One region of the Paenibacillus kyungheensis genome, then DNA from elsewhere that is predicted to be linked to it. Evidence: riboswitches for the same ligand, from Rfam matches in the RefSeq annotation. Region 1 holds a riboswitch; the other holds the start of a gene.
The links. A riboswitch is a leader RNA that binds a small molecule or an ion and turns the genes downstream of it on or off. The one in region 1 is predicted to bind glycine.
Positions count from the first base shown of each region.

Region 2: it holds a riboswitch for glycine, as region 1 does, so the genes downstream of both, sdaAB (L-serine ammonia-lyase, iron-sulfur-dependent subunit beta) here and gcvT (glycine cleavage system aminomethyltransferase GcvT) in region 1, are expected to answer to the same signal.

Region 1 is NZ_CP117416.1:3,907,928-3,924,255, forward strand. Features, by position in the region: gene PQ456_RS16690 (extracellular solute-binding protein) at 1-743, opposite strand, end outside; gene PQ456_RS16695 (extracellular solute-binding protein) at 780-2,282, opposite strand; gene PQ456_RS16700 (carbohydrate ABC transporter permease) at 2,860-3,732, opposite strand; gene PQ456_RS16705 (ABC transporter permease) at 3,835-4,734, opposite strand; gene PQ456_RS16710 (helix-turn-helix domain-containing protein) at 4,994-7,426, opposite strand; gene gcvH (glycine cleavage system protein GcvH) at 7,699-8,091, opposite strand; glycine riboswitch at 8,270-8,367, shown strand; gene gcvT (glycine cleavage system aminomethyltransferase GcvT) at 8,657-9,775, shown strand; gene gcvPA (aminomethyl-transferring glycine dehydrogenase subunit GcvPA) at 9,820-11,175, shown strand; gene gcvPB (aminomethyl-transferring glycine dehydrogenase subunit GcvPB) at 11,172-12,680, shown strand; gene ptsP (phosphoenolpyruvate--protein phosphotransferase) at 13,057-14,769, opposite strand; gene PQ456_RS16740 (HPr family phosphocarrier protein) at 14,762-15,037, opposite strand; gene ptsG (glucose-specific PTS transporter subunit IIBC) at 15,434-16,328, opposite strand, start outside.
Region 2 is NZ_CP117416.1:3,734,775-3,751,102, forward strand. Features, by position in the region: gene PQ456_RS15940 (S-layer homology domain-containing protein) at 1-95, opposite strand, end outside; gene sdaAA (L-serine ammonia-lyase, iron-sulfur-dependent, subunit alpha) at 422-1,315, opposite strand; gene sdaAB (L-serine ammonia-lyase, iron-sulfur-dependent subunit beta) at 1,340-2,005, opposite strand; glycine riboswitch at 2,166-2,276, opposite strand; gene PQ456_RS15955 (SDR family oxidoreductase) at 2,492-3,283, opposite strand; gene PQ456_RS15960 (PAS domain-containing sensor histidine kinase) at 3,410-6,205, opposite strand; gene PQ456_RS15965 (sugar phosphate nucleotidyltransferase) at 6,238-7,620, opposite strand; gene PQ456_RS15970 (response regulator transcription factor) at 7,978-8,673, shown strand; gene PQ456_RS15975 (UbiA prenyltransferase family protein) at 8,697-13,130, opposite strand; gene PQ456_RS15980 (ATP-binding protein) at 13,224-14,960, opposite strand; gene PQ456_RS15985 (hypothetical protein) at 14,957-15,406, opposite strand; gene PQ456_RS15990 (response regulator) at 15,452-16,144, shown strand; gene PQ456_RS15995 (glycosyltransferase family A protein) at 16,128-16,328, opposite strand, start outside.

The DNA of each region.
Region 1 (16,328 bases):
AACACTTCTGTATATTGCGGTGTGATAAATTCAGGCGTGAATTTCCCATTTTCATCTACTCCCCAGCGATTAACGCCACCTAGACTGACTGCAATCCGGGTCAGAGGAGCTTGAGAACCTTCGGTATATGTTTTGAATAGTGGAAAAGCATACGTATCGTTTTTGCCATTACCGTCAGGATCTTTAGTCGCTATCGCTTTAGCGGCATTGTACCAATCATCTATACTTTTGGGCACTCCTAATTTCAATGTATCAAACCAGTCTTTGCGGTATACGATAGCAGCACGCCCTATATCGCGGAAATTCGGAACGCCGTACAATTTACCATCGACCGTGATATTGCTGTAATACTCAGGATCTTGAGCCGCTAGATTCGGATAGTCTTTAAGATAAGGGCCAATCTCCCAAAATTGATCTGAACGAATCGCACCCACTGTTGTTGGAATATAATTCAGACGCATAATATGAGGCAAATTGCCTGAAGCGATCATCACATTGACTTTATCGTTAAACGCAGAGCTGGGAATCCATTGAATATCCAAATCTTTGCCGATATGCTTTTCCAGTCCTGTCTCTACATCATTTCCAGTTTTGGGAATATCGCCGACTTGCATGAGTGAAATACGTACGGTTGAAGAATCCGCTGTTGCCGCTCCTGAATCGCTGTTCCCACAACCTGTTAATCCCAAAGCCAATACAGCAGTAAGTGTCCAACAAGCAGTTTGTTTAACCACAAATTTCATTATTATTTCCTCCCGATCATTATGGTATGAACATGGTTATTTGCTTTGCTTTTGTTGTTGCTGTTCTTTGTAGGAGCTTGCGTATTCTTGCATCACTTTGTCGCCGCCGGATGTTTTCCACAGTTCCACTTGTTGTTGCCAGCCGTTTTCGTCAATTTTGCCCATAATATACTTGGTTTGTGCATCATTAATCATTTGATCGAGATCCCCACCGCGTTCTTCATATGTTGGTGAATACAACGTCAATGCTGGATTCGGAATAGCATACTGTGTAATTTCTTTTGCCATCGCTACTCCTTTTTCACCAATTTTGGTATCTTTTTGCGCAGGCACATTATATCCTTCTACCAGTGGCAAATTATCACGATAAGGCTTCACTTCACGTTGAAAAGCAGCAAAATCGGTCATTTCTACCCGTCCATCCTCTAACTTTTTATAATGCTTTCCATCGACTCCACGCAATAACAGTGTAGACATTTCAGGGTCCATTAATTTATCCAAAAAAGACAACAGCGCTTTGAGGTCTTCTTCTGTAGGCACAGAGACTTTAGGAAATACCAGAATACCTGCATTACCGGATTGAGCAGGTACACGATAACCGTCCGGCCCTTCTAATTTGGCAAGATCGACTTCGGCATCAGGTACATTTTCTTGTAAACGTTCAAGCTGACTTTTGGCGGTCTGTGCCACAGCGATCTTCATACCGGTTAGACCGGAATCGAATTTCTTATCTGCTTCGGTAGAATCAAATACTGCAAAATCTTGATTGATCAATTGCTCATCATATAGACGCTTGAGTAGATCCATTACACCTTTATATTCAGCAGTCATGAATTCTGGGGTAAACGAACCATCATCTTCCACTTTCCACTTATTCGGTGCTCCTAGACTAACAGCCAGACGTGTTGTAAATGAATACTCGCCTTCGTTATATTTTTTGAACAACATCATGCCATACGTATCTTTTTTCCCATTTCCATCAGGGTCATTTAATGTTAACGCTTTCACATCGTTGTACCAGTCTTCTGTACTTTTCGGTACATCTAGCTTGAGCTTTTTAAACCAATCCGAGCGGTAGAGCAATGTCGCACGGGCAATATCGGAAAAGCGAGGTACGCCATAGATTTTGCCATCGACTTTGACATTATCGTAAAATACATCTGCTTGTGCCGCTAAGTTGGGATAATCTTTGAGATAAGGCCCGACTTCCCAGAATACATCGTTACGCATCGCATTGGTAACAGCAGGTGTGTAATTCACTTTTAAAATATCAGGCATATCTCCTGAAGCGATCATGACATTGATCTTGTCATCATATGCCGAGTTCGGTATCCATTGAACGTCTAATTTTTTGCCGGTGTATTTTTCGATTTGTGTTTGAATCGGGTTGCCTGCGGAAGGAATATCGCCTACTTGAGAAATTGCCATCGTGATCGTATCATCGACCGATGCTCCTTGAGATCCTTTGCTTCCACATGCACTCAGTACAGTAGATGTTGCTAATACAAGGCACATTAAAACTGCTGTTTGCTTTTTCATAAATGATTATCTCCTTTCGTTGAGGGGGTTGTGGAGGGCTGCGGGGGAGATGGTTCTTGCAGTCGCTGGTAAGACCGGGATATCTTGATTTGACCGCTGGCGGTCGATATCCCAGTCTTAAAGGCGACTTTCAGAATCCATCTCCCCCTCCGCCTAGCACAATTGGGTGGGTAGTGGCAGAAAAGATGTAAAGATATAAAGATTTTAAGATCGTTTTAATGGATTTGAGTTTTGAGTTTTTGAAAATTAGGGATTAGGGACTTGAGTTTTAAAGTTTTAAATATTTAAGGATTTAAGGATTTAAGGATTTAAGGATTTAAGGATTTAAGGATTTAATAATTATTGTAGTGCGAGTTGAGATGGTTTTTTAGCATGTGATATAGGTGTTATTGGGTTTGGTAATGATTTTTTGGTGCGACACTTGTTGTAGGTCGTTAGTGTAATGGTTAGTGATGGACATGTATGGGTGTGATGTTTGGTTATTGAATTAAATGGTGAGAATAAGGATTTGGTTCATTTTACTTATTTAAGTTATTTTAAATTACGTTATTAAGTTCTTATGGATTATGGATAGAATTTAGCCTTTGACTGATCCTAGAAGTGCGCCTTTGGCGAAATGTTTTTGTAGAAATGGGTAGACCATTAAGATAGGCAATGTTGAGAATACGATAACTGCCATTCGAATCGTAAGTGGCTGGATATCGGCTTCTTCGATGCTGGTGTCTCCGATTCGGCTTTGAGCTAGAATAACAATTTCGCGTAGCCACACTTGTACAGGCCATTTGTCGCTATCGTTGATATACAGAATAGCGCTGAAGAAGCTATTCCAGTGAGCTACCGAGTAGAACAATGCGAATGTTGCCATGGCTGGTAGCGATAACGGTAGCACGATACGGAAAAGGATTGACACGTCGTTACATCCATCGATTTTGGCGGCATCTTCCAGTCCGTCAGGGATTTGTTGGAAAAAGTTTTTGAGTACAATCAAATTAAAAGCACTGATCGCACCTGGAATCATTAGCGACCATAATGTATCGGTCAAATGAAGAGAATTGACAACAAAGTACGTCGGAATCATACCGCCACTAAATAACATGGTGAACAATACGCCGAGCATAATGTACTTTCTGCCTCGCAAATAAGGTCGTGATAACGGGTACGCCATCAATGTGGTCAGCAGTAAATTAATAAATGTGCCGAGCACTGTAATATAGATCGATACCCATAAGCTATTCAGTAGTGTAGATGTAGAGAAAATATAGCGATACGCAGCAAGCGAGAATTCTTTCGGAAAAAGAATGAATCCCCCTTTAGCGACTTCTGCCGGACTGGTAAATGATACAGCAGTGATATAGATAAAAGGCAATACCGTTACAATCCCTAACAATAACAACAAAGTATGATTGGTATAATCAAATAGCCGATTTCCTAATGTACGATCTTGTTTCATGATGTTGTCTCCTTCCGAACGATAGATAACTTTAGAATGCATAACATCGTTTGCAAAAGATTGTTTATACTATTTGATTTCTTTCTACAAAGAATAGATAAATCAATAAATACCTTCTTCTCCGCATTTTTTCGCTAACTGATTCGCTCCGACCACTAACAGCAAGCCAATCACTGATTTGAACAATCCAACAGCAGCACTATAGCTATACTGCGCTTGCGTCATTCCTTTTACATAGACATACGTATCAAAGACTTCACCCACATCCCGATTTGTGGAAGTCAACATTAAGAAAATTTGTTCGAATCCGGTATCCAAAAAAGTACCCAGACGCAAAATAAGTAAAATGATGATCGTACTGCGGATAGCAGGTAAAGTAATATGCCATAACTGTCTCCAGCGGCTTGCTCCATCCATTCGTGCAGCTTCATACAATTGAGTATCTACACCTGACAACGCCGCTAGAAAAATAATTGTTCCCCAACCTACTTCTTTCCAGATCGATTGCGAAATAATCATCGTACGGAACCAGCCTGGCTCAAGTAAAAATGCTATTTTTTGACCGGTGATCGCAAAGATTAATTCGTTTAAAATTCCGCCTTCTGTCGTAAAGATCATATAAAATACACCGACAACAACAACCCATGACACAAAATGCGGTACATAGATTAATGTTTGTACAAATCGTTTAAATCGTTCTGTCACGACTTCATTTAACATCAACGATACAATAATAGGTAAAGGGAAAAAGAAAATAATATTGTATAACGCCAGAATAAATGTATTGCGAAATAACATCCAAAACTGCGGTTCACTGAAAAAGCGTTCAAAGTGCTTGAATCCTACCCAGTTACTTTCCCATATTCCGCGGTACGGAACATAATCTTGAAATGCCATCACAATGCCGTACATCGGTACATACTTGAATATGACAAAATAAATAATCCCGGGTAACAACATAATGTATAACCAACGATTTTTGTAAAATTCCCTCCATGACATATTCGCTTGGCTTTCTTTTGTACGTATACGTGTAGATGATTTGACTGATTTGGCTTCCATCCTTCACCCTCCTTGAAAGCGTTAACATTTGTATAGACTTATTGTCGCTTCCAGAAGGATAACAGGCTATCATCCAATTTTAGCTTTATATGTAAAAAAAGAAGCTAATCCTTGCTGTATCAGGGTTTTAGCTTCTTTTTTTCGAGAAAGAATAACCTTTTATTAACCTCTATATATGCTAGATTCAACTACAATATTCTTATATTAACTTCCGACTGCGATGTTCTTCTCGATATTTACCAGGTGTAGTGCCGACAATTTTACGGAAAATACGAATAAATGCAGTCGTGTTACTATAGCTTAATCTTTCTGCAATATCGGCAATTCGCCAATCTGTCGTTTCTAACCACTTCTTCGCCTGATTCATCCGATATTCAGCTACATAATCACTGAACTTAATCCCTGTTTCTTTTTTGAATACACGACTCAAATACACGGGATGGAAATTAAGCTGTTCTGCACACATTTCTAATGACAAATCTTGCTCATATCGCTGATGAATCATCTGGATCATCTGATCGGCAATATTCATATATTGAGACTCTGCCTGACTTTGCAAAAACTGCTGTAACGGCTCAAATAATGAGTGTGTAAACCACTGCCTGATTTCTTCTACCGTCTGCAATTCTAGCAATTTATGAAGCGATGCTTTTTTGCCTAATACACTATTTACGGTTCCACCTTTTTGTTGCACAATCTCATAGACACGAGCCGCTAATTGAGTGAGCAACACCGGATAATCGCGAAAATGAATTTCTTTTTCCATCACATGAGTAATATACTCATCAAAATAAAGAGGTGTCTGCTCGTAATCGCCATTTTGGAGCGATTGAATCACCCGATCTTCTAACTGCTTGAGCTGAGTATACACAGCCACTTCCATAGAAGTACTATGATCGATATCTTCAAAATGGATAATTAATTTGTTCCCCAGACTCATTCGTTGCTTGAGCGCTTCTAATCCTTCTCCATACGCATCAGGAGCACCTTGATAATGTTCAAAAGGACGACTAATCCCGATACTCACCGATAACGACAAATAGTCTTGAACCTGTGTACGCACCCGTTCTGCTTGAGCATGATACCATAAGGTCGCATCTTCATTGTCTACAGGTTCTACCAGAATACTGACTTGAGATTGTTCTATCAATACAGGGCTAAATCGATGCTCTGCCGAAATCAATTCAGACACCATATTATTAATAGCAAATAGAAGCAGTTCACGATCCGTCTCTTCATAACGTGTTCCTTGTACTGTATCAATCTGTAATACCAATACCGCCATAGAATGCACAGGTTTAGGGAATCCATAGATTTGGCGACGACGTTCAAATTCATTAGCTGGAATCTGCCCACTAATCAGCTTGATAACCGATAATTCACGTAACTGCGGGATTTGCTCTCGAATCTGCTCTTCAAGCTCTTTTCCTGTTAAGCGCATCCGCTCTACTTGTTCACCAATATACGCAAATTCATCTTGTCGCTTCACAGACTTTTTGTCATATCCAGTGAGTGAATTGCTTTTGCCAAATGGAAACCGTAGCTGCCTGATCGTTGTAGACGATTGCTCTGCGTTCAGTCCTGCCTGATAATCTGCTGAATCTCCTGCTCCCAACAACTGCATTAATTTGGAGACAGGGGAATACATACGCCGACTGCTAAGAAAAGCTAACAAAGCCGTTAATAATAACATCGCTACACAGACACTAATTGTCAAAATCGCTATTTTTCGCGTCTGGGACGTAATCTGTCCTATTGATACCACAGATACATACACCCATCCATTTAATGTGGACGAAGAATAAGTTACGCCTACTTCTTTGCCTTCACTTTTCCAATTAAAAAATCCTTGTCGTTCCCCTTGTTCCACATGTTTAAACACTTCATTCTGCAAGCCTGGATATTGCGTATTCTGACCACTATCTAGAAATTCTTGTTGATATTGATCAAATACATAGATTTGTCCAAGACGAGTACTGCTGGTGACCCAGTTATCAATCTCATCATTAGCAATATCTAAAACTAACAATCCACGTGGCTCACCGGTTGAAGGCAATAATGGAATTTTGAACACCATACTGACTACTTTGGTTTTCTTTTGGGAAGAGATCGAGGTTAATTCATTTTCAGTCATCATATCTATATTTGACGTATATCCGTTATTAGCGATAGAAGTATCTGTTACCCAGAACATACTATTTCGATTGTGTCGATACGAGCGAAGCACAGCTTGATCGTCTGCATCAGACACCTGGCTAAATGATGTTCCCGATACCACCCAATTGTGTTCAAAGTTAATTAACCGTATTTGATCCAGCGATGTAATCGTTTGCAAATTATTAAAGCCTGTTGTTAAATTTCGTATTTTTTCAAAGTCTCCTGATTGTAACGGCTGTTTCATCGTTTCCGTCACTAATGGAGAATTAACATATTGCACTGCCGATAACTGTAACGTTTTGAGCACCTGATCTACACGTAATTGAGTCTCATTTAATAACTGTGCATTCCCATCCTGTACTTTTTGTTCCACATCGCCGGCTGCTAATGTATACGAAAATATTCCGATAACCAGTACAGGCAGTGAGCCCAATATCACCATAATCAAAAATAAACGATATAGATATTTTGACAACAATCTCCCCTCCAGATGTAGTCATCCCTATATAGAAGTGCAGTGCACATTTCGTACAAGATGGTACTATTGAATCTATGTAAAAAAATTCTATTTCTGCTTTATTTAATCATTCTATCGTATTATGCAGATTCCTCCAACCTAAAATTACAAAACATCCATATATAACAAAAAAGACTGATCGCCTGCTAGGCTTTCAGTCTTAATCTTGTTACAATACAAATAACTAGATGGTTTCTACTTATTTTGTATGTATTCACTTTTTTTAGAACTTAGTCTTGTGCATGTTCAGCATATGCTTCTGCACTTAATAGACTGGATAAAGCTTCATCCAGATTACCACTAACTTTCACTTCTACCATCCAGCCACGTCCGTAAGGATCAGAGTTTACCAGTTCAGGTTCTGTTTCTAATTCAGGATTGAAATTAGTAATTGTTCCTGTGACCGGACTAAAAAGATCAGATACGGTTTTAACCGATTCAATCGTACCAATTACAGCTTCAGAAGCAACTTCTGCACCTGATTGTGGCAATTCAACAAACACGATATCTCCTAGCTGATGTTGAGCAAAATCAGTAATCCCGATACGAACAGTATCATCACTAATGCGTTCTACCCATTCATGTTCTGCACTGTACAGCAATTGATCTTTAATCTCACTCATTGTTCATTCCTCCGGTTCATGGTTGTAATGTCTTCATGCACACAAGCGTATAGCAAGGCAGATTATACTGTCAATACTCTTGACATTGCTTTTTGAATCAAGTATTAATATAATATACATACATTCATTGCTGTTTCAATACTTAATGTTCGGAAATACATAACATCATATGTAGCGAATGAAAGTACAGGGAGAGACTGTTCAGAATCATGACAGCGCCGAAGGAGTAAGCCAGTAATGGTGAATCTCTCAGGTAAAAGGGACCTGTACCGGACGCAGCTCTGGAGAGAATTGGCATTATTCGGTCACCGACGATATCCGAATGATTACGCCCAATCACCCAAGGGGAAACTTGTTGCTTCTGACGTATTTAGAAGTGCAAGGTAACTCTCAGGTATCAAGGACAGGGAGAAAAAGAAATAGTTCAGGTATACGACCTGCTTATTTCCTTTTCTCTCTGTCTTTTTTTGTTGAGCTTTTAAGGTGTTGTGACCTTTTGTCTATTTCGCAACATATTGATAATCTTACTTTTTCGCCACAATACTAATTTGATGAGGTGACGATGATGACAACAGAATTGAAACGTACGCCTATTTTCCCTCTTTATGCTCAATCCGGTTCACCACGTTGTATCGACTTTGGCGGTTGGGAATTGCCTGTTCAATTTACAGGGATTCAAAAAGAACATGAAGCTGTACGTGAACAAGCAGGGTTATTCGATGTTTCTCATATGGGTGAAGTGATCATTTCAGGTGAAGGTTCACTTGCTTATCTACAGCAATTATTAACCAACGATGCTTCTCGTCTGCAAGATGGACAAGCTCAATACACACTGATGTGCTATCCAACAGGCGGTGTAGTCGATGATCTACTTGTATACCGTCTAGGCGAAGAACATTATATGCTTGTGATCAATGCTTCGAATATTGATAAAGATATCGATTGGATGAAGCAGTCTTTACCTGCTCATGTCACACTTGAAAATATTTCAGAACAAACAGCATTAATTGCTCTGCAAGGTCCTCAAGCAGTTGCTATTTTACAAGCGGCTACGCAAAGCGATCGTTATGCTGAACTAGCAGGATTTTCTTTTATCGACAAAGCTGAAATCTTTGGTGTTCATGCTCTAATTTCTCGTACAGGTTATACCGGTGAAGATGGATATGAATTGTATGTATCTGCTACAGATGCTCCGGTGATCTGGGAACAACTGCTACAAGTTGGAGAACCACTTGGCTTGATCCCTTGTGGACTTGGCGCGCGTGATACACTTCGCTTTGAAGCTCGCCTGCCACTGTATGGTCAAGAGCTATCCGCAGATATTTCTCCGCTGGAAGCTGGACTTGGTTACTTTGTCAAATTAGACAAAGAAAACTTTACAGGTAAAGATGCATTAGTGGCGCAAAAAGAAAAAGGATTAGCTCGTAAATTGGTTGGTGTCGAAATGATTGATCGTGGTATTCCTCGTCCTCACTATCCTGTATATCGGGATGGCCGACAAATCGGCGAAGTGACTACAGGAACTCAATCTCCTACACTCAAGCGTAACCTTGGACTTGCTTTAATTGAAGCTGATAGTGCTGCTCTAGGAACACCGATAGAACTTGAGATTCGCGGTAAAATGCTCAAAGCTGAAGTGATCAAAGCCCCTTTCTACAAACGAGCATCTGCTGTCACTAAATAAAATCACAAGGCGACTGATATGTTGCCCCAAAGGAGTCTACCTTTATGAAATCGCATCGTTATATTCCCATGACCCCACAGAATGAAGCTGAAATGTTAGAGGTGGTGGGTGCTTCTTCGATAGAGGATTTATTTACAGATATTCCGGCATCCCTTCGCTATCAAGGTACAATGCCGATGTCTGACATGCTAGATGAGTATACACTTACTCGTCATATGTCCAGTCTTGCGGGTCAAAATGCAGATACAGATCGGTATACCAGTTTTCTTGGTGCAGGCTTATATGATCATCATTTGCCTTCTGTGATCAATCATGTGATTTCTCGCTCTGAATTTTATACAGCTTATACTCCATATCAACCAGAGATCAGTCAGGGTGAACTACAAGCGATTTTTGAATTTCAATCTTATATTTGTGAATTAACAGGAATGGCTGTTGCCAATGCAAGTATGTATGATGGTGCAACTGCTCTCGCTGAAGCGGCTTCTCTTGCAGCATCTGCTACAGGACGCAAAAAGATTATTGCTCTTTCGACGATTCATCCCGAGTCCCGCGGTGTTGTGCGCAGTTATGCTCGCGGCTTGAATCTGGATGTAGTGGAAGTTCCTTATGGAGATGGAGTTACCGATATTCAAGTTCTTGCTGAAGCGATCGATGAACAGACAGCTGTAGTGCTTGTTCAATCCCCTAACTTTTTTGGCGGTATTGAAGCGATTCAAGCAGCGGCTGACCTAGCACATGCCAAAGGTGCTTTGCTAGTAGTGAGTACGAATCCAATTTCACTTGGACTACTTGAATCTCCAGGTAAGCTTGGAGCTGATATCGTTGTTGGTGATGCACAGCCACTCGGAATCTCGATGTCATTAGGTGGCCCTACTTGTGGATTCTTCGCTGTTGCTCAACCGTTAATGCGCCGTATGCCAGGACGCATTGTTGGACAGACCAAAGATATCGATGGTAAACGTGGTTTTGTATTAACATTGCAGACTCGTGAGCAACATATTCGTCGTGACAAAGCGACTTCGAATATTTGTTCTAATCAAGCATTGCTTGCGCTATGTGCATCGGTGTATCTATCTGTGATGGGTAGACAAGGTATGGTAGATGTCGCTGATCTGAATTTGCAAAAAGCACATTATGCTGCACAAACACTATCTGCGATTCCTAATGTAACATTAGCGTTCCAATCTCCTTTTTTCAATGAGTTCGTGCTTGCTTTACCAGAAGGCACTTCGGTCGCTGATATCAATACTCAATTGTTAGCAAAAGGCATGATTGGTGGTTATGATCTAAGCTTGTCTTACCCTGAATTGTCCGGTCATATCTTATTCGCAGTCACAGAGAAACGTACCAAAGCAGAGATCGATCTATTGGCAACTGAACTGGAGGCAATCCTATGACAAACGAAACTGTAGTCCATGAGACCGTTACTTCTGTACAAGGCGCTGTTGTTACTGAAAAAGCTTTGATTTTTGAATTGAGTCAACCGGGTCGAATCGGTTATTCTTTACCAGAGTGTGATGTTCCTCGGATCGATGTATCTCAATTGATTCCGCAGGAAATGCTTCGTCAAGAAGAACCTGCTTTACCTGAAGTGTATGAAGTCGATGTGATTCGTCATTATACCGAATTGTCCCGTCGTAACTTTGGCGTCGATAACGGATTCTATCCACTGGGTTCTTGTACGATGAAATACAATCCTAAAGTCAATGAAGATGTAGCACGATATGCTGGATTTGCCAAAATTCATCCGTATCAACCAGAACAAAGTATTCAAGGTGCACTTGAACTGATGCATACATTGCAAAAAGACCTTGCTGCTTTAACAGGTATGGATGCTGTGACTCTACAACCTGCTGCTGGTGCTCATGGAGAATGGACAGGTCTGATGATGATTCGTGCGTATCATGAAAAACGTGGCGAGCATCGTACCAAAGTGATCGTGCCTGATTCTTCGCATGGTACGAATCCTGCGAGCGCAACAGTGGCCGGATTCCAGACGATTACGATTCCTTCGACTCCAGAAGGTTTGGTTGATCTCGATGCACTTCGTGCTGCTGTTGGATCGGATACCGCTGCTCTCATGCTGACGAACCCGAATACACTCGGTCTTTTTGAAAAGCAAATCAGTGAAGTAGCTCAAATCGTCCATGAAGCTGGTGGATTACTATATTATGATGGTGCCAACTCCAATGCGATTATGGGAATTACTCGTCCAGGTGATATGGGCTTCGATGTGGTTCATTTGAATTTACACAAAACAATGAGTACACCGCATGGTGGCGGAGGTCCTGGTGCAGGTCCTGTAGGGGTGAAAAGCAGATTGCTTCCTTTCTTACCTGAACCTGTAGTCGAAAAATTAGAAGATGGTACATTTACTCTTCGTAGCGGTTCGCCTGATTCGATCGGTCGTGTCAAAGCATACTATGGTAACTTTGGGATTCTTGTTCGTGCGTATACGTATATTCGTAGCTATGGCCCAGAAGGTCTACGTAGAGTATCTGAATGTGCTGTGCTGAATGCGAACTATATGATGCACTGTCTTAAAGATCATTATGAAATGCCTTATACAAGCGTATGTAAGCATGAATTCGTAATGTCGGGTAAAGGGCTCAAGCAGTATGGTATTCGTACACTGGATGTTGCCAAACGATTACTTGATTTCGGGTACCATCCACCTACTGTCTACTTCCCGTTGAATGTGGAAGAATGTATTATGATCGAACCTACCGAGACCGAAAGTAAAGAAACACTAGATGCTTTTATTGATACGATGATTCAGATCGCTGGCGAAGCGAAAGACAATCCAGAATTGTTACTGAATGCTCCTTATGGAACAGCAGTCAGACGTTTGGATGAAACGACAGCAGCTCGTAAACCAGTATTGAACTGTGCTTGTAACTAAGTTCAATTCAGATTTTATTTTATGGTTGTATGAATCACTTATAGACATTGCTAGTTGATCACTTTCAATTCTATTTATGGATACGATCATAGCTCAAATCTACAATATCCAAAAAAAGACTTTGCTGATTATAGCAGAGTCTTTTTTGGATCCATCTATTGCATTTTATTTATTCTAAAAGAACTATACATTATTTCACAGCAATAAAATTTATTCTATAGTCATAAAAAAAGCTGATTTCTCTATAAAGAGAAACCAGCTAAAAGTGAATGTTGGGAAAACTATTTGTTCAAACGAAAGTTATTTAGCTATGCAAAAATCACTTTGTTTGAACAGATTCGTGCTTATAATGCCAAGCACGTAACGGAAGAAAATATTAAGCGTGGATTGCTTGTACCAGTTCAACCACTTGCTCAGCTGTTTGCATATCCAAAGCTTTAGCAGCTAATTCTTGCATATCTGCTTTAGACAATTTAGCTAATTGGCTACGTGCTGGAAGAATAGAGCTTGCGCTCATACTGAACTCATCCAGACCTAGACCAAGTAGTAATGGAATTGCTGTAGCGTCGCCAGCCATTTCACCACACATGCCTGTCCATTTACCTTCTTTGTGAGCTGCATCGATAACCATTTTAACCAAACGCAAGATAGAAGGATTGTATGGTTGATACAGGTAAGATACCCGTTCATTCATACGATCTGCTGCCATTGTGTATTGGATCAAATCGTTTGTACCGATACTGAAGAAGTCCACTTCTTTAGCAAATTGGTCAGCAAGTACTGCTGTAGAAGGAATTTCAACCATGATGCCAAGTTGGATGTTCTCAGAAACAGCAACACCTTCAGCAACCAGTTTTTCTTTTTCTTCTAACAATACTGCTTTTGCTTCACGGAATTCCATCAATGTTGCGATCATCGGGAACATAATACGTAGGTCACCATATACACTTGCTCTAAGCAATGCACGTAGTTGAGTACGGAAAATGTCTTGACGATCTAGACAAAGACGAATTGCACGGAATCCAAGGAATGGATTCATTTCTTTTGGAAGAACAAGGTAAGGTAGTTCTTTGTCGCCACCAATATCTAGTGTACGAACAACAACTGGTTTACCCGCCATTTTTTCCAAAACCGTTTTGTACGCATTGAATTGCACATCTTCAGAAGGCAATTCATCGCGACCCATGTATAAGAATTCTGTACGGTATAGACCTACGCCTTCGCCGCCATTATCCAATACACCAGCCACATCGTTTGGCGTGCCAATATTAGCAGCCAATTCAACATGTACACCATCTTTGGAAACTGTTACTTCATCACGCAATTTGCGCCATTCAGTAACTTGAGCTTCATACGCTGCACCTTTAGCACGGTACTCAGCAAGAGTTGCTTCATCAGGGTTAACGATAACATTACCTTCAAGACCATCAACGATAACGATATCCCCATTTTGAATAACTTCCATTACTTCTTTTGTACCGACTACTGCTGGAATTTCCAACGAGCGAGCCATAATTGCGGAGTGAGAAGTACGTCCGCCAATATTTGTAGTGAAGCCTTTAACAAAATTACGATCCAATTGAGCTGTATCCGAAGGAGTCAAATCTTCTGCAATAATAACCACTTCTTCACGAATCTCAGCAGGACTTTGGAAGTTTACACCCATCAAGTGATTCAAGATACGCTTGCTTACATCTCTCATATCAGCAGCGCGTTCTTGAAGATAAGTGCTCTTCATATTTTCAAACATGGTTACGAATTGAGCAGCAACTTCATTTAGTGCGAACTCAGCATTAACCATTTCAATAGAAATTTTATCTTTTACAGGGCTAATCAATTCAGGATCGTTCAGAATCAACAAATGTGATTCGAAAATCTCTGCTTTTTTAGCGCCCATTTCTTGTAACGTACGTTCTTTGATCGCCTCAAGTTCAGTTTTGGAAATTTCCAGCGCTGACTCAAGTTTAGCCAATTCCGCATCTGTATCGCTAATCGAGCGTTTGGTAATCTCGTATTCAGGATGTTCTAGACGGAATGCTTTGGCAATGGCGATGCCCGAAGACGCCGCGATTCCCAAAATATTAGCCATTGATTTCGCCTAGCCCTTCATTCACCATAACGTCAGTCAAAGCTTTCAATGCTGCATCTTCTTCTGCACCTTGTGTAGAAAGAACGATAACGTCACCTTGCTCAAGACCTAGAGACAATACTCCAAGGATTGATTTCAAAGTTACTTTTTTACCTTTAGCTTCTGCAAAAGATTCTGTAGAAGCAAATTTGTTAGCAGCTGTTACCAATGCTGTTGCTGGGCGTGCGTGGATACCATCTTCGTCAACGATTTTGAATGTTTTTTCCATTATAAAATTCACTCGCTTTCTTCATCATAGTAGGATAGTAAAAATAAATCATAACTAACTAATAACTAGATCATCCCTTATATTGTACAGCATTATAAAGCATGATGCACGTCTCAAAACAATTATTTTCGACTTTTTTCAGCAATCGCTAACATTATTCAGCAATATCCTGCAAATTCATGGTGTTTTTAGAAAAAATAAATCATTTTCTAAGTCTTGCTTACAATGCAGCTTAATAACAAAACTATAAGCATTTTGTAAGTTAAAGACGATAAGGATAGATTATTGCTGTAGCAAACATCATGTCGACCCTTATCGCACTTTAACTTACAAGTACGTATAGTTTGTTATTTTATATTCTTTTGAGATTCATTGCAAAAGTCGAAATGAATAACATTACTTGATTGTAACGATATTGCCTTCTCCTGTTTTCACATTACCTGTTTTGTGCAATGTTACTGTAGCACCTTCTGGTAAGTTAGAGAAAATGATCGGAGTGATAATCGATGGTGCATTAGCTTTTACATACTCCAGATCCACTTCAAGGATTGGTTGTCCAGCCATAACATCATCGCCTTCTGCAACCAATACAGTGAAACCTTGACCTTTCAATTTAACTGTATTTACGCCTACATGCACAAGAATTTCTTTACCGGCTTCAGACATAATACCGATCGCATGTTTACTAGGGAATACGTTAAATACTTTACCATTAACCGGTGAAGAGATCGTTCCGTTTGTTGGTAATACAGCGAATCCATCACCTGTCATTTTTTGTGAAAATACAGGATCTGGTACTTCACTAATATCCATCAATTCACCATCAGCAGGAGCTACGATTACTTCTTCTGCCAAAATGTTTACTTGATTCTCTGCTGTTCCTTCTGCTGGAACAGAGTCTACTGTAACTGGTGTTGGGCGTGGAGTACGTCCTGCAATAATATCTTGCATTTGTGATTTGATCGTATCAGAACGTGTTCCGAAAATCGCCTGCACATTATTACCCACTTCTAGGACACCGGAAGCGCCTAAAGATTTCAAACGATCTTTATTTACATTTTTAGGTTCTTTAACTTGAATACGTAGACGAGTAATACAAGCATCTAGACTTGAAATATTTTCTTGTCCACCAAATGCTTCAAGAATATTATGTGGCAATTCGTCTTTGCTATTACCACCACTACCTACTTCACTATCATCACCTGCCGGCGTATCTTCACGACCTGGTGTTTTCAAGTTGAATTTGCGAATCGCAAAGCGGAATCCGAAGTAGTAGATAACTGCTAGTACT
Region 2 (16,328 bases), 170 kb from region 1:
ATATCGGTAAATGCTTCTGTGCTAGTGGCTGAAACGCTTGTCGCATTCGTACATAATAGTAATATCATCAGCAAGCAAGCTACATACTGCCTCATGTGTGTTGACCCCACTTTGAATATCATAAGATTATTTAAAGCTTGTTGATATAACGAACAAGCTATAACGTTGTATTCACCTCCAAACACATCGTATGAACCTTTATTTCAAAATTAATACAATACTTTAGACCCATACATACTGGTATGTACTCTTCGAAGTAGGGTAAAAGTTGAACAACTATACTACTAATTTATTTACGTATATATCGAATTATACAACAATTTATCGGAATATTAAGGAAAGGTTTGAAGAAAAATCGAAAAAAGCCGCTTTATTATAAACGGCTTTTCGGTATTATGCATATAAATGGATATTTTGTTAGTTAATTCTTATTCTCTTGTCTACGGCGTCTTAATTCTTCCGTAATTTTACGTCCTGTTGGCGTTTGAGCGAGTCCGCCCCGAGCTGTTTCACGATGTTCACTTGGCATCGAACGTCCGACTTGTAACATGACATCGACCACTTCATCTGATGGAATAGCGCTACGTACTCCAGCTAGTCCCATATCTGCCGCTGCTAACGCATTTACTGCACCTAATCCATTACGAACAATACAAGGAATCTCGACTAACCCTGCTACTGGATCACAGATTAATCCAAGTGTATTTTTTAGAGCCAGCCCTACAGCATGCATCGCTTGTTCCGGTGTACCACCACGCATCTCAACCACTGCTCCAGCGGCCATACCTATTGCTGAACCGACTTCTGCCTGACATCCACCTTCTGCGCCTGAAATCGAAGAGTTGTTAGCAATCACATAACCGATAGCACCGGCTGCGAACAATCCTTGTACCATCTGTGTATCATCCCAACCAAAACGCTCTTGCGAACTGACAAATACTCCCGGAATAATACCACATGAGCCTGCGGTAGGCGTAGCGATAATCCGTCCCATTGAAGCATTCACTTCTGATACGGCTAATGCATAAGCCATCGCACGCGTCGCATCACTGCCTGACGATGTATCTCCGCTTAACATATAGTCATGCACACGACGTGCATCTCCACCAGTCAGTCCACTTCGTGAAACGGTATCTTCTGTGATTCCGCGCTCGACTGCTTCTTTCATCACCTGATAATAATCAGTCATTTGTTGAATAACGTCTTGCTCGCTTACTCCTGTTTCTTTCACTTGCTCTTCAATCATCAGTTCCGCTATCGTTAGTGAACGTTCTTCACATAACCGAACAATATCTTTTAATGTGCGAAATTGCATATCACACTCTCCTTTAAACTTCGTTTACTTCAAATCAATAACAGCTGCCCGGGTAACATAAGGCAATTGCAAAATCTGGTTAAGCACAGACTGGTCAGGTACAGTATCAAGTTCTATCACAGTCATCGCTTCTCCGCTACGTGCTTTGCGATCAACATCCATAAATCCGATATTCAGTTCAGCATCGCTCAGTGTACGTGTAATATCAGCAAGTACTCCTTTACTATCCATATGCTCAACTGCTAACATCGGATATTGGCCCGACCCGCGCACATCGAATCCATTTAACTCATGAATCTCAATATTGCCTCCACCAATCGAAGCACCTGCGACTTCGGCACGTTCTTCTCCATGCTGTACAATAATACGCACAAAGTTAGGATGAGGATAATTGCCTGTTCCTTTATCAAAAGAAATCGTAATGCCTTGACGATCCGCTTCTTCAGCTGCATCCGGTAAGCGATCATCATCGGTATCATAATCAAGCAAACCGCCTACTAGAGCAAGATCTGTTCCATGCCCCCAATACGTCTCTGCAAAAGAACCATACAAAATAATCTGTACATGCTCAGGACATTTGCCCAAAAAGTGTCGCGCTGCTCTACCCAAACGTGCTGCTCCTGCTGTATGTGAACTAGACGGTCCTACCATTGCAGGTCCAATAATATTAAATACATTTTTAAATCGCATCATTTTTCTTCTCCCTTATCACCAAAATATGCGCGCACAAAAAAAGACAGTGAATAGCCTGCGCGTGGCCTATTCCTCTGTCCTCGTTACCTGAGAGTTTAGACCGAACACAACTGTCGGTGGTACTCCTTGGGTGGCTCATATGCTCTCTCCAGAGTTGCATCCAATAGCGGTTCGGGTACCTGAGAGATTAATTAACCATCGCCAAATAGTTAGCTTGCTCCTTCGGTGGTGGATCACATACATCCACAGACTCTCCCTCTATCTTCATGTGCAGTTATTTATTTACGTGATTGACCTGATCTTATTAACGTGAATACGTTCAATATCTTTAGCTTAATTCAGCACACCTGACACTGTCAATTGATTGATTTGAAAAACAACTAATAAGTGGTAGACATAACAAAATCCTTTCCCGATATGCTCGAAAAAGGATTTTGCTAGTGAATCTATAGAACATTTTATCTTATATACTTGTAGATACAACTATCCTCTTAATAACGATTCAGCGCCATCTACAAATATCTCTGTACCTGTTACATGAGAAGCTTCACTAGATGCTAAAAACAGCACAAGGTTAGCTACTTCTTCGATTTTGCCAGGTTCACCTTTAAGCGGATGATCACCTTCAGGGAATTCCATAGGAATCTCTACTTCTTTTAGATCATCACTTGGATACGTATTATCATCGATTTCAGTATCGATCGCTCCCGGACAGATAGCATTGACTCGAATTTTGTAACGAGCCAGTTCCAATGCCGCCATTTTCATAAAAGCAACTTGCGCTGCTTTGGTAGAGGCATATGCAGAGAATCCTACATTAGAGAATACACGATTACCATTGATAGAACTTGTAATAATAATACTACCACCATTTTCTTTCAAATGAGGGATAGCATATTTTACAGTTGCAAATGTACCGCGCAAATTGATCTCTACCGTTTGATTCCAATCATCTATTTCCAAAGTTTCAATAGGAGCTTTGCTACCGTTGATTCCTGCATTAGCAAATACAATATCCAATTGACCTGCTTCAGACGCTACTTGTTTCATTGCACTTTCAATCATTTCTGGCTTGGAAATATCGCATTCGATTACATATGCTTTACCGCCAGCTTGTTCAATTTCAGCTTTGGTTTTTTCTGCATTTTCAGGCGTACGATCTAACATATATACAACAGCACCTTCTGCTGCAAATCGTATCGCTGATGCTTTACCTATTCCTGATCCGCCACCTGTTACTGCTGCTACTTTACCGGTTAATTTTGTTTCTGCCATGGGGATAAGCCTCCATATTTCAGAATTTGTCTTTTAAAGATAAACGTTGTAGCTCTATGATAACGTTATCTCGTTTCCTATTGTAAGTACCCTAGCAGACAGAGCAGTGAATCAGATGATTGCATATTATTCAGTGTGCTGAATAGAATCGTTCTTTTTCGGTTTGGGTAGAATCACAGAAAAGGTAGAACCTTTATTGGGTCTGGATACAAAATTCAATTCACCCTGATGATCTTTGACGATCCGCTCTGTAATATATAATCCAAGCCCTGTTCCTCGAATATTGTGCTTGGAAGCAGAACTTGCCCGGAAAAATTTTTGGAATATGCGACTATGATCTTCCGGTGGAATCCCGATCCCTGAATCTTTGATCGACACCGAAATATGATCCTGTAATTCGTTGATAACAATATGAACCATCGAATCATCTGAAGAGTATTTAAGAGCATTACTAATCAGATTTCGAAAGACTTGAATTAAGCGTTGCTGATCGCCGTTAATAAATACTTCATGCAATCCTTCATGGTGAAGCATGATACGGTCTCTTGATTCTGGATTCCATTGATCACAAATACCTTGCAACATTTCATATAGCGGAATATAAGTCATATGATACTCGGCATAATCGGCTTCGATCCGCTGAATATCTAGAAAATCATCTATTAAATGAGACAACCGCTGTCCTTCTTGATGAATCGTTTCTATAAAAGCATGCCTTTTTTCAATCGACATATCTTCATAGATCATTAACATTTCGATATAACCCATCATTGCAGATAATGGTGTGCGCAATTCATGAGAGACTACGCTCATCAATTCATTTTGCATCTGCTTCATATGCTCTTCTTCAGTGCGATCTCGAAAAACAAGAATCACACCATGTTCAATCTGTTGCACCGTATCTGTTACTGGAGTGACATAGAGCGATAGAATCTTTTCATTTTGTAACAATACCATCTCGCCTTGATTCCATGTGTGTTCTCCTTGCAAAAATCGCTCTAACTTTTCGATCCATAAAGACGTTTCGGTGACCAGTTGACTTTCTATATCACGTAACAATTGCTGGATAGGATAACCGGTATAATCTTTGATGGAAAATAGCGATAACATCGTCGGATTAATAAATGAAATAATCCCTTGAGAGTCACACATCACAATGCCTTCTTGTACCGATTCCAGTAAATTGCCGGTAATACTTTTTTGCTTTTCTGCTGCACCTTGTTCTTCTCGTAATCGATCGGTCAGCACTTCCAATTGACGTTCATGTTCATAACGCTCAGCTTGCGCTCTTTCTTGTTGCGTCAAGTCATGTACAAAAAATGTCTGAAACGAAGATTCTTCGGCTAGAATCTCACTGCGTGTTAATCCCACTTGAAAAGCTGTACGGTCTGCATGAATAGCTGTGACCGGGCAGTTGTTGTCTCCTGCTGGAATCGTATCTAGTAGTAATAATTCCGATAATGGTCTACCCATCACTTGTTCACGTGTATAGCCAAACATCTTTTCAGCGGCAGGATTAAACTCTGTTATTTTTTTCTGATGATCTGTTGAAATGATGCCATCGATAGCGTATTTGAGAATAGCACTTTTTTGAGCTTCACTTTCCGCCAGATCAAATGTACGTTCAACTACACGAATTTCTAAATTCTCTTTATCATGTTGAATTTGCAAAAACTGCTCTTCTAATACCAGTGATACTAATTTGAAGTTATCAATTAATGCGTGAAATTCAACAATATTACTATCCGGCCAATCTATCGGCTTATTTTTACTCAATTTATCAGGAATATTGTTAGACGCTTTGGCTAACTCCAGTAAAGACTTAGTAATTTTACGGCTAATCGGACCTGCCAACAAAATCGCTATCCCGATAACAATCAAAATCGTTGTAATACTTTGAATATAAAATATATAAATACGTTCTAAATAAAACGCCGCTGTCAATTTTAAAATTAATCGATAATTATGATCTAATGGAATATCCATAACAAAGTACGACTCCTGCCATCGCTCGATCAGGGTTAACCGATTTATAGGGAAATGATGAAAAATAGTAGCTCCATCTTTGGTAGTAGAAATAATCAAAGATTCATCATTTCTAGACTCTACAAGTTGTTGTGTCGTCTCGCTATTGAGCGTGCTATACATAGATGTACCTAACGGGCTTACGACAACTGAATCGATATAAAAGTTCTTTTTATATATGTTCATTAACGGTTTGGTTTTGCGCATATCTGACAAACTAATCTGTATATCTTGCTTATACACTTGTGAAGAACGTTCCATATATGAAGAATACAACCCTTGAATATCATAAAATTGTTGATGACTAATAACCACTAATAATAACAACGCTGTAAAGATAACGAAGGCAATTAAATATTTAAAAATAATACGTCCCAGCGAAATCGAATAGATCGGCTGATTGCCTATCGCTACCCGACTCATAATACTTTCTAACAAAATCGAAGCAATCAATAAATTAATAATGCTATTAAAACTTTGCTCAAGAAGAATCAATGCGATCATTTGAATATCAATAGGATGAAGACGATATTCATACATACCATATATCAGAGGTAGACCTATACATAACCAAAAGATCAGATCTGCTTTGAATAAAACTCCTCTGCTAAATCGCTTGAAGTACAAATGCAAAAATAAAATCTCCAAACCAAACAAGCCGGTCATAAAAAGATAAGACCCGCCAAATCCAAAAGGTATATTTATAGCGAGTAAAGCAGGCACAGCAAATCGTAATCCATATAACCGGAAAATAATCAGAAGTGCTGCGCTGCCCAGTGCAAACCGTAAATTTAAAGATAAGTCCAATTTAAAATAATTGCCTGCTATGCCAAAGATCGTTAAGATGATTGTTCCTATCAAAGGAGATCGGAACCAAAGAAGTATTCTGTATTTCATGACTAACGGTCCTTTCTACCACGGACAGCAGGTTAACCCGAAAGACCTTCTGATAACAAACCATCTGGAGTCACTCCAGGATATTCGTATCTTATAATGTCAGTCTCCGATACAGCTTTGCCTATCTGTGACTCAATAAATTCCAGTTCACCTTCAGAAGCACCAATACAATGCTTCATCCCCGGTTCTACAACGATAACATCACCTGGAGAGATCATCGTGATAACTCCATCAAGGCAGATATATCCTATACCTGATATAATCGTCCATACTTCTTTACGTAATTTATGTTCATGATAACTGATAAAGCGACCTGATGTAATCACGACTCGTTTGGTCACTGTCTCTAGCCCGCCTTCATCTTGCCGATGAGAAATAATCGTTTGTTTGCCCCAGAAGCGTTCTTCAAACCGCGGAGCAATTTCTATCTGTCCCACCATCTCTTTAATGCCTGTAGCATCTTCACGATTGGTCACTAAAATACCGTCAGGCCCTGCCACTACGATCACATTAGGAACATTCCATATACTTACCGGTATATCGAGTTCGTTAATAATACGAGTATCTTGAGATAAAGGAGAGATATATCCTGAACCGGTCACATCAAAATCCATTTCACGAATTAATGAATCCCATGTTCCCAAATCTCTCCATTCTCCATGAAACGGTAATACAGATATATGCTTTGTTTTTTCTACAACCGCTAGATCAAAACTTGTTTTGGGTAATGCTAAATAGTGCTTTAACAATTCATTATAGTTAGAGTTCCAACCTTGATTTTCAATATGGTCTAGCAAAAATCCTAAGCGGAATGCAAATACACCGCAATTCCACAATGCCCCTTTATGTATTAACGATTGGGCAGTGATTATATCTGGTTTTTCTAAAAAGGAGCAAACCCCAAAATATTCCTTATCCACCAGTTCAGACATCAATGGTACAATATATCCGTATTTGTCTGAAGGCTCCGTTGGAGAAGCACCCATTAAGACCATCTCATCACCAGACTTCTCCAATATAGATGGAAGCTTACGCAAATGCTCAAAAAACTCGTCACCGGCATAACCGTCTACCGGCATGACTCCTATCATTTCATCACGTGTAGCACCAGCATGATGATATAAATATGAAGCTGCTAAAGCGATTGCCGGAAACGTGTCTCTTTGCGCAGGTTCTTCAATAATCGTAGCATCGATACCAATTTGCCCACGAATCAGATCAGCTTGATACCCGCTAGCTGAAAAATAAGCTTGCTCTGACAAACCTGCATCTTGCAATTGTCTCCAGATTCGCTGTAGCATACTTTCAGGCTGACCTTGATGACGAAGAACAGGAAGAAATTGTTTGGGACGATTAACGTTCGATAAAGGCCATAAACGTTTACCTGACCCACCGGACAACAATATCATGCGCATATATGAAACCCTCTTCCGAAAAATGTAGTAAGAACTTAAAAAAACTGTTCATTTTAGCTGTTTCTGCCGAAAATAAATATAGGGAGTCGAATGATACTATAGTCCTATTCCATTTTCTCATGTATATTTTAAGAAAGTTCTCTTTTCCGTATAAAATTTCATGCTAATTGATTCGCATTTTTTTAACATTTGGATTACTTTCATTGTTTTAAAGCTGAAATTGCTATGTTTACTTGAAATTCTATTCTTGATCTTTCTATATATTTCGCTTAAATATCGTTGTATTAAGCATGTTATAGAATAGTAAAGGGAGATATTCAACAAGCCTATTATTTTTCATACAGGAGAGTGACAGCGATGTCTATCAAAGTTCTTCTTATTGAAGATGAGAAAAGTCTGGCAGATATGATTGCATTTTTTCTTCAAGAAGAAGGTTACCTTACCGAAATGATTCATGATTCCAAAGACGCTATTCAAAAACTGTTTCATTTCAAACCGGATATTATCGTAACCGATCTTATGCTTCCTGATATGGATGGAAGTGAATTAGTCAGTCAGATCCGCAAACAATCTACCGTACCTGTATTGATGATATCTGCCAATACGATGCTGAATGAGCGGATCAAGGCACTGGATAACGGTGCTGATGACTTTTTGTGTAAACCATTTAGTCTCAAAGAATTGGATGCTCGCATCAAAGCATTGCTACGTCGTAGTGGCCCGACTATTATTACCGAGCCCAAAGTCAATGTATCTAAAGACAAAAAAGGACGAATTTCTGTGAATGACTATCGTCATAGTCTGTTTGTCGAAGAACAAGAAGTTGAAGTCACTCATATCGAATTTGCGATTATGAAAGAACTGTATAATTACCCTGGCAAAGTCTTTACCCGCAATGAACTGATGGATCGTATTAAAGGAGGAGATCGCGCTTATCTGGATCGTACCATCGATGTACATATTTCCAGCTTGCGTAAAAAGATAGAGCGCGATCCCAAAAATCCTCAGCATATTCGTACAGTATGGGGTACAGGATATAAATATGTGATGTAATATCAGCTTATCATTGGATTGTTTTACATTCGCCTTCGCTTTTTCCAGCGTTTATAAGGAAGAATACAAGCGATACCAGCTAATATCCCTATACCGAACAGTATCCAGCCTATACGATAAGCAGAAGCTAGAATAATAACAACAGTGCCACTTCCACTGTCTTCGCTCATAAACCCAGTGGTCACGCCATTCACAGCCAATCTTGCTCGCTGAGTCTCTCCATTCAGGCGGAATTCCCAGAGCGGATTCGGCGATTCTGTTTCACGAATCAGCACTTGCTCATGATTCGGATTGCTGAGTATAAAACTTCGTTCCATCGAATTTTCACGATTGGCTTTGATTGTAGCTTTATGTGAAGGAACTGTAAAAAACTGATCGATATCTTGACCTTCAAATAACATGAATTGATCGACCATGATCATCGCTTTATACGGAATAATAGAGTAATTTTTAATTTGAAAAGAACCTTTTACTTTCTGATCTGCATGCGCTAGCATTTGGAACTGCATCATCGCGGTTCCGGCTGGCGCTTTTATAATTTGATCGTAATGGTTCCACTTCGTTTTATCCTCTTCTTCTACTTCATTAATATAAGAAGTCTGCAATATCTGAGAATCAGCATTCAAAAATACTAATTTCATATGACGCTGTTTGACATGTTGTGAGATCGCATCCAGAGTGACTGAATATTCTTCTAATGGACTAGCTTTCATTTTTTGAGAAGCATAGATATTCCAATCACAAGAATAACTAGGTGCATATTCGATCGACATGCCTTGAGCAGATATTACTTTGCGTGTATGACCGGGCTGAATATCTGTCATACATTCGGCTGAACTGTTTTGAAGCAAGCTTTCGCTCGTCTCTTCACTTGGCAGTACATTCACTTCATTCGCTTTCATCAAATGAATATCTTGATCGGTCGTTAGGGAAGGCACCTGACTATCCAACACCAATTTCAATTGATATGTGCCTTTCGTTAGCAACAGATCCTTGAACTCTATCCGCCCGTAATTACGCAGTAATCCTGGAATACTTAATTTTTGCTTGGCGAATCCATCTTGATCAGGCAATGTCTCGATAACTGTATTTTTGGTCGTAGTATTTTCTGTCGATCGGGTATATGCTTGATCACTTGTTATCTGGCGGGAAATGACTTCGCCTGTTTTTTGATTGATCCATTTCATCGTTAAGTTGCCTTGATATCCGGAAGGAATATTTGCCAAAATCGAGGCAGAATAGTTGGCTGTTTTGAGAATATCTACTTTTTTCTGCAATGTTCCTTGTTGATAACTGATTCCTCGTCCCATACTTAACAAAGGAAAAGCACGTTCTGTCTGCGTATTCCCTTGTCCGGAGAAATCATTTTCAGCTTCTAATGTAAAAAATAATTTACCTCGCTTCACTGCTTGCTCTACCGGAAATGATAACTTCTCTGCTTGATCGGTAGGTACAATCGCCAGTAAGTTGATCGCATTAAATCCTTTTACATTATTGACTGTAATCGCTGAATCTCCTGCGGGAAAATGATGTTCTCCCAGATCAATCCATTCAAACTGATTGCTTCCTTCATGTTGAGTAGTAATCTTCACCTGTTTGTCAGGCAATCCAAATACCAGTTCTCCACCTTGCTTGTTCATAAATACTCTCGCATACACATGGGATGTCTGCTCTTGCTCCATTTTTTTATGCATTGTAAATGTATTCGGTTTACGATATTTCCCCAGATCTAACAGCTGAATATCATGAATCCACCAGTAATTTTTTTGTTCAGGACGTTGCTGGGTTAACAGATCAATTCGCATCCATTTACTACCCGGTGGAGATACATATTCCCCGTAGAAATTCACCCCGTTGAAGTTATTTTCTTCCGAAGGAGCCACAACATAACTCACTCCAAGTTCATCCATATGCTCATCATAAAATCTCATTTTGACATGCATTTTATTGGTACCTCTACCTGAAGCAGTAATATTAAATTGATACGGATTATTTTCTTTGGCTTCGATCATGCCTGATTTAGCAACTTGCCAGATATTGTTGGCATCGCCTTTAATAATTTCTCCATGCAACGTAGGAACATCATTCAATCCCTCCAGAGGATTCGCCTGTACACTAAACATTTGCGGATTATCAGGTGTGAAGAACTTTTCAGTTCGTAATAATGAATCAAAATCGACAACAGTTCGTCCTTCAAGCTTGCTCATCTGATAAGGCTGTACGTCTAATTTTTCACTGGCAAAAGTGACTGCAATTCCTGCATCCATCTCCATATCGAATGAAAAATTTTTAATATTTTGTGAAGAAAGATACCAGAGCCAATCGTTGGTAGAAGCAAATGTTTTGGACCATTTTAAAAATGCATTTCCATCTTCAATCGCATCAAATGGACGTAAATAATCTTCTTCTGGCAATTGCGATAAAAATAAATCATTATACGAAGAAGCTTCAACATAATCGCCTTTACGTACGGTCTGAATCGTATTCAGCTTCGGATTCAGCGTAGTGAACAACACACCGAATTGATTGAAATTAAAACCAGGTTGATGGCTATAACTTTCCAAGCGACTATATCCGTATGGTGTAACCACTTTGGCAGGTAAAATATTCATATAATCAGGCGCCTGATCCAATTGAAAGATTGAAAAGATCGAATTTTGATACGTTCGCTTCAATCCCGCCTGATCTTCTAGCATCGATAATTGAAATTGTTGCCGCTTTTCCTGTCCTTCATATTCGTTATGATAGACAAGTTGATTAATGCCAAACGTAGAGAACAATGAACCCATTTTCGAGCTCAACCCATTGTCCAACATATACTCTAGAAAATTTATATAATACGTAATACTTGGATCGTTACCTTCATGATGAAAAATCGTATTTTTGGGCGAAGAATAGACTTGAAAATCACCGGTCGCTTTTTGCATCGATGTCTCGCCTTTATTCCAGTAAGGTGTAGCTACGCCGTTAAAACTCTGAATCATATTATCTGCGATCGGAAAATATAACGCTTTGCTATCATAACGATCAGGATCTGTTAATTTATTTGCCATTTCGGTATATTCTTTAGGCACTGTCACGGGCTTATAGTACCCTGCTACAAATTGCGTACGTAAAGGTGTTACATAAATAATCAGACACGCAATCACCGCTACAAAAGCAGTATGTTTGATTATTCGCTGTATTCTGGAACTTCCAAACCATTCAAGTAACTGTATAATCCCAAACGTCAACAGCACTCCAAAATTCAAAGCTATCAACCCAATAAATTTATTTGGATCACGAAAAACAGAACCGATCACAGGTGTCTTGGTTACCAAAATCACAAAAAATCCAGCAATCGAAGGAAAAGTAGTTCCAGTAGCTGCAATCAAGAAGAATAATGTTAATAAAGTGAAAATCAAAATAATTGGATTTTTGTGTGAACGAGTGACCATCGCATATCCGATAAGCAGTAATAACACCCCACCACCGATATAAAATACGATCGGTAGACTGGATAATGGAAACATAGGCCACCAGTAACTTAGCAAATAAGCAACATTTTTCAGTGTACTGTTACGGCTAAATAACGATAACGTATCGACCACATTGATATTGTGCTGGGATGCCTGTGCATCCATAAGGATACTTCCCATATACAAAGACAACCAGTAAAAACTTAATAAGCCGAAAAAACAGCCGAAAATGAGCCATTTACGAGCAAAATTAATATACAAAGGTTTTAAAAAAGCCCAACCATTTTGTCTATACGTCCATGTTAATTTGATTAATAAAAGAGCTGTAAAAAATGCTAAATAGATCATGCCAAAAAAGAAATAGTGAATCGCGGCTGCGCTAATAGTAAATACCGCTGCCAACATAAAAAGATCGATCCAATTCCGCTGATATAATTTATGTAGATGATAATGATGAATCTGTTGCTTCTGAAACTTCGGATCAAAACTACTAAAGAAAAATCGCAACACTAATGGAAACAGACTGTACCCGCACAATAAATAAATATGCTGAATACGAAAAACAACCCATGGATTCAGCGCATAAAATAAAGCTCCGACCACTATCGCAAAAATACGTGTTTTGGTAAAACTAGGCGAGTAATACACACTAACTAATCGCTTAGCGAAAGCATACATCGAAAAAGCAGAAATAAATAATAAACCTGTAATAAATGATTTGAGCAACACGGGGCCACTTTCCCCGAATGCTAATGATAATAAATAGAAAGGCAGAATATACAAAATACGTGGTGCATTAAATAAAGTAGACGTCGACCAGCGCTCATTCCATACCCCTGCAATTTCTTCTAGATAGCGATGAGAAGTTGCTCCAAAAGCGATATCGCTAAAAACAATTTGTCCGGGGCTATAAATAGGGAGTAAAAACAACAGGATGGCTGCCAGCATAATCATGACAGCTACCAGATCATAGCGATACATTTCGATCCATTTTTTCATACGACAGCCTCCTTTCTACTCTTATGTCTTATCTACTTGTTGAATACTGTAGCTAGAGATCACTTAATATAATCACTTCAGGCTACATCGTAATTAACGTCGTAATTGAATAATCGCTTGTAATCCGCGATCAGTATTACGTAATTTGAGCCGTCCACCAATCGTTTTGAGAAAAGCATCCATATGATACAGACTGATCGTATCTGCATTGTTATTTTGAGAATAATCTGACTGAAAATAATTCCAGCGCATCTTATCATCAATACCTCCACCTGTATCTTCTATCGTAATTACAATCTCTTCTTCTTCCATACATGAACTGATTTTAAGTGTTTTGTTCGCTCGCTTGGATCTGGGTGCAAATGCACCTTGTTCATTCATATCTGCTGGTGCTTCATAATGATGTGCCATCGCTGTTACTGCATTTTCGACCAATCCTTGAATCGTGCGATACAACATAGCAGATTGAGCAGCGATCGGAGATACAGGCTCCTGCTTCACGATCACTTCAATCCCTTTCATATCCAGCGCACGATTCGCCCATTTCAACGACTCTGTAATCACTTCATTCATATCGGCAAAATGAATACCTGCTGCACCATGCATCTTCTGCTCTAATTCTTCACGCAATTCTTGTACAGATAGAGCCAGTTCAGCAATATAAGATTCCTGCTTCAATCGTCCTTGTGTGAAATTCTGGTTCAGCTCGCGGAAAAATTCAAGTTCAGCGCGTGATGCAGAATCTCCTCGACTGGCAGAAGCTTCTAAATTGTCTGCTAAATTATTATAAAAACCAAGCAACTTCAGATCATCTCCACCTGTTAAGCGTGTTGTTCGATTCTGTAGTTGTTGTAACTGTTCTTCCATCGACTGCAACATCGGTAAATAGTACGTATCTTGTTGCTGTTTTAAATCTTCTTCACGACGTTGATCCCGTACTTGAGTATTGATGGTATTGTCTTTGATCACCCGTCTACGATAAAACACCATTACAATAGCCGCTATAAACAAAATCGGTATATAGATTAACAACATCCGATTTCGGAACTGATTCACATTTTTGACAGTATCGTTATCCATTTCATGAACAGCGATATACAGCGCATGATTATCATCAATACGACTGAATCCAATGCCGTATTTCAGATGATTGTCTTCGACTATTCCTGTGTTACCGTCTAGTAATTTCTTAGTAACTGTTGTAATATCGACTCTACCGATATCTGTTGATGTCCGTGATCCTACTACTTTGAATTCTTCATTATAGATTAATGTCTCATAATGGGTAGGATCAGCTATAATGCGTTGGGTTAACATAGCGGTATCAATCGTACGCACTGCAAATCCATTTTGGCTTGTGCCTTTGATCCGACAGATCATATATTGTACAGGTTGATTATTTTCTGTCGTAAATCCTGTAATCCCACAGCCATTTTGCAACGTTTGGATCTGTTTGACAGCGGCTTGCATTACCGGGTTATCATGTCCACCGATCAGTTCATATTGATTGTTCAGCACATAGAATTCACCTGGATTGCGTGTTATTCCATTGGTATAAGATCGTTTGGCATTATCCAATATATTTTTGCCAATCGTCGCTGCCAATTCATTAAGTTCTACTTGCCACGTCTGATACTGGCTATTGATATTGGTAGAAGTAGCTTGCACAATATCTTGCAGACGTGTTTCACTAATCTCGGTAATCTGTGTCTGATATTCACGAACAGCAAACCATTGGATTGCAAATAGCAATACCGCTGAAATGCCCATAACAACTGCATACAAAATCAGCCGTTGCCATATGGGTCTAATAAAAGCCCAACCTTTCATGACGATTTCTCTCCTTTGCGTTGCTCCAAACGATACAGTATCGCTTGCATAAGACATTCCAGTTCAAATGTAACCAATGGCAATCGTGCACACCATAAGTGCGGTGTTCGGCGTTGCAGTGCTGCAAATCGCACAGCATCTTCGGGTTCTCCGTAGCTAAGGAGCAACAGTTCGCAATGCTTCGCGATATACAGAAGGTCTAATTCTTCTTCCGTATACTCGCGAAGATTCACGATATAAATGTCGTAAGTTTCATCCATATGTTTGAGTCCATGAGATACAGTTAATGTCAGATTGGCATGCTGATTTCCTTGATATTGGTGAAATAAACGCATTCCTTTTTCCCATAGTGCATGCTCGGCTGAACTGAATCGTTCGCAAAATAAGCGCAGTTCGCAAGCTACACTCGTATCTTTTAAAAATGCCAAAATATTGATATTATACATGTAGTTCCTCATTTCTGAACCTATGATTGGAGTTATCCAGAGCTTATGAAAACCCAAAGTATTCTGTTTGTTGATGATAATAAGATGGTATTAACGATTCTTGAACGCTGGTTAGAAGAGGAAAATTTTCACATTCATATGGCTAATAACCCCAAAGAAGCTTTACGGATTATTGAGCAACACCACATCGATGTTGTTGTATCTGATTTGCTAATGCCAGGTATCGATGGGCTTGCTTTTTTAACAATGATGAAAGCAGATTATCCCCACGTCGTCCGCATTATTTTATCCGGTCATTTACATACACAATCGATGCTAGCTGCGATTAATCAAGTGGGAATTTTCAAATTTCTTACCAAACCGTTAGAACTCACTGACTCGTTGAAGCAGATATTTTATGAAGCATTACAACAAGCCGAACGAAATCAATTGGCTCACCATGCTGAGCAACAGTTCGCCAATCATTTATCGGCATTTATTATCGATATGATGAAGGTAACCGATCAACCGTATGTATTGCTCAATCATGATCATCTGGTTATTGCTCATCATCACTCGTTCGCTCACCTGTATACAGTCGGACAATCTCTGCTTCATCCGAGCTATGACGGTATTCAGTTAGATTCACATTCGTTGTATATTCCTCGTCACGAACTTGAAAATTATCAATCATCGATTTGCAATATCCGCCAGTTAACATTCGGAGATACTTTATTGCGATTTATTTATTTTCATTAATAGGTAACGATTGGGCAGAACGGGAACTGCTTTGCAAAAGTGCAGTTACCCCGAGCACGCTAAGGCAGATATACATCCATACCATTCCGACTGTTAACAACGGATGACATAGATAACAAATCAGATTGTCACGTGAATACAATACCGGACGGAAAAAGTACCATCGCTCTAACGCTTTGCGTAA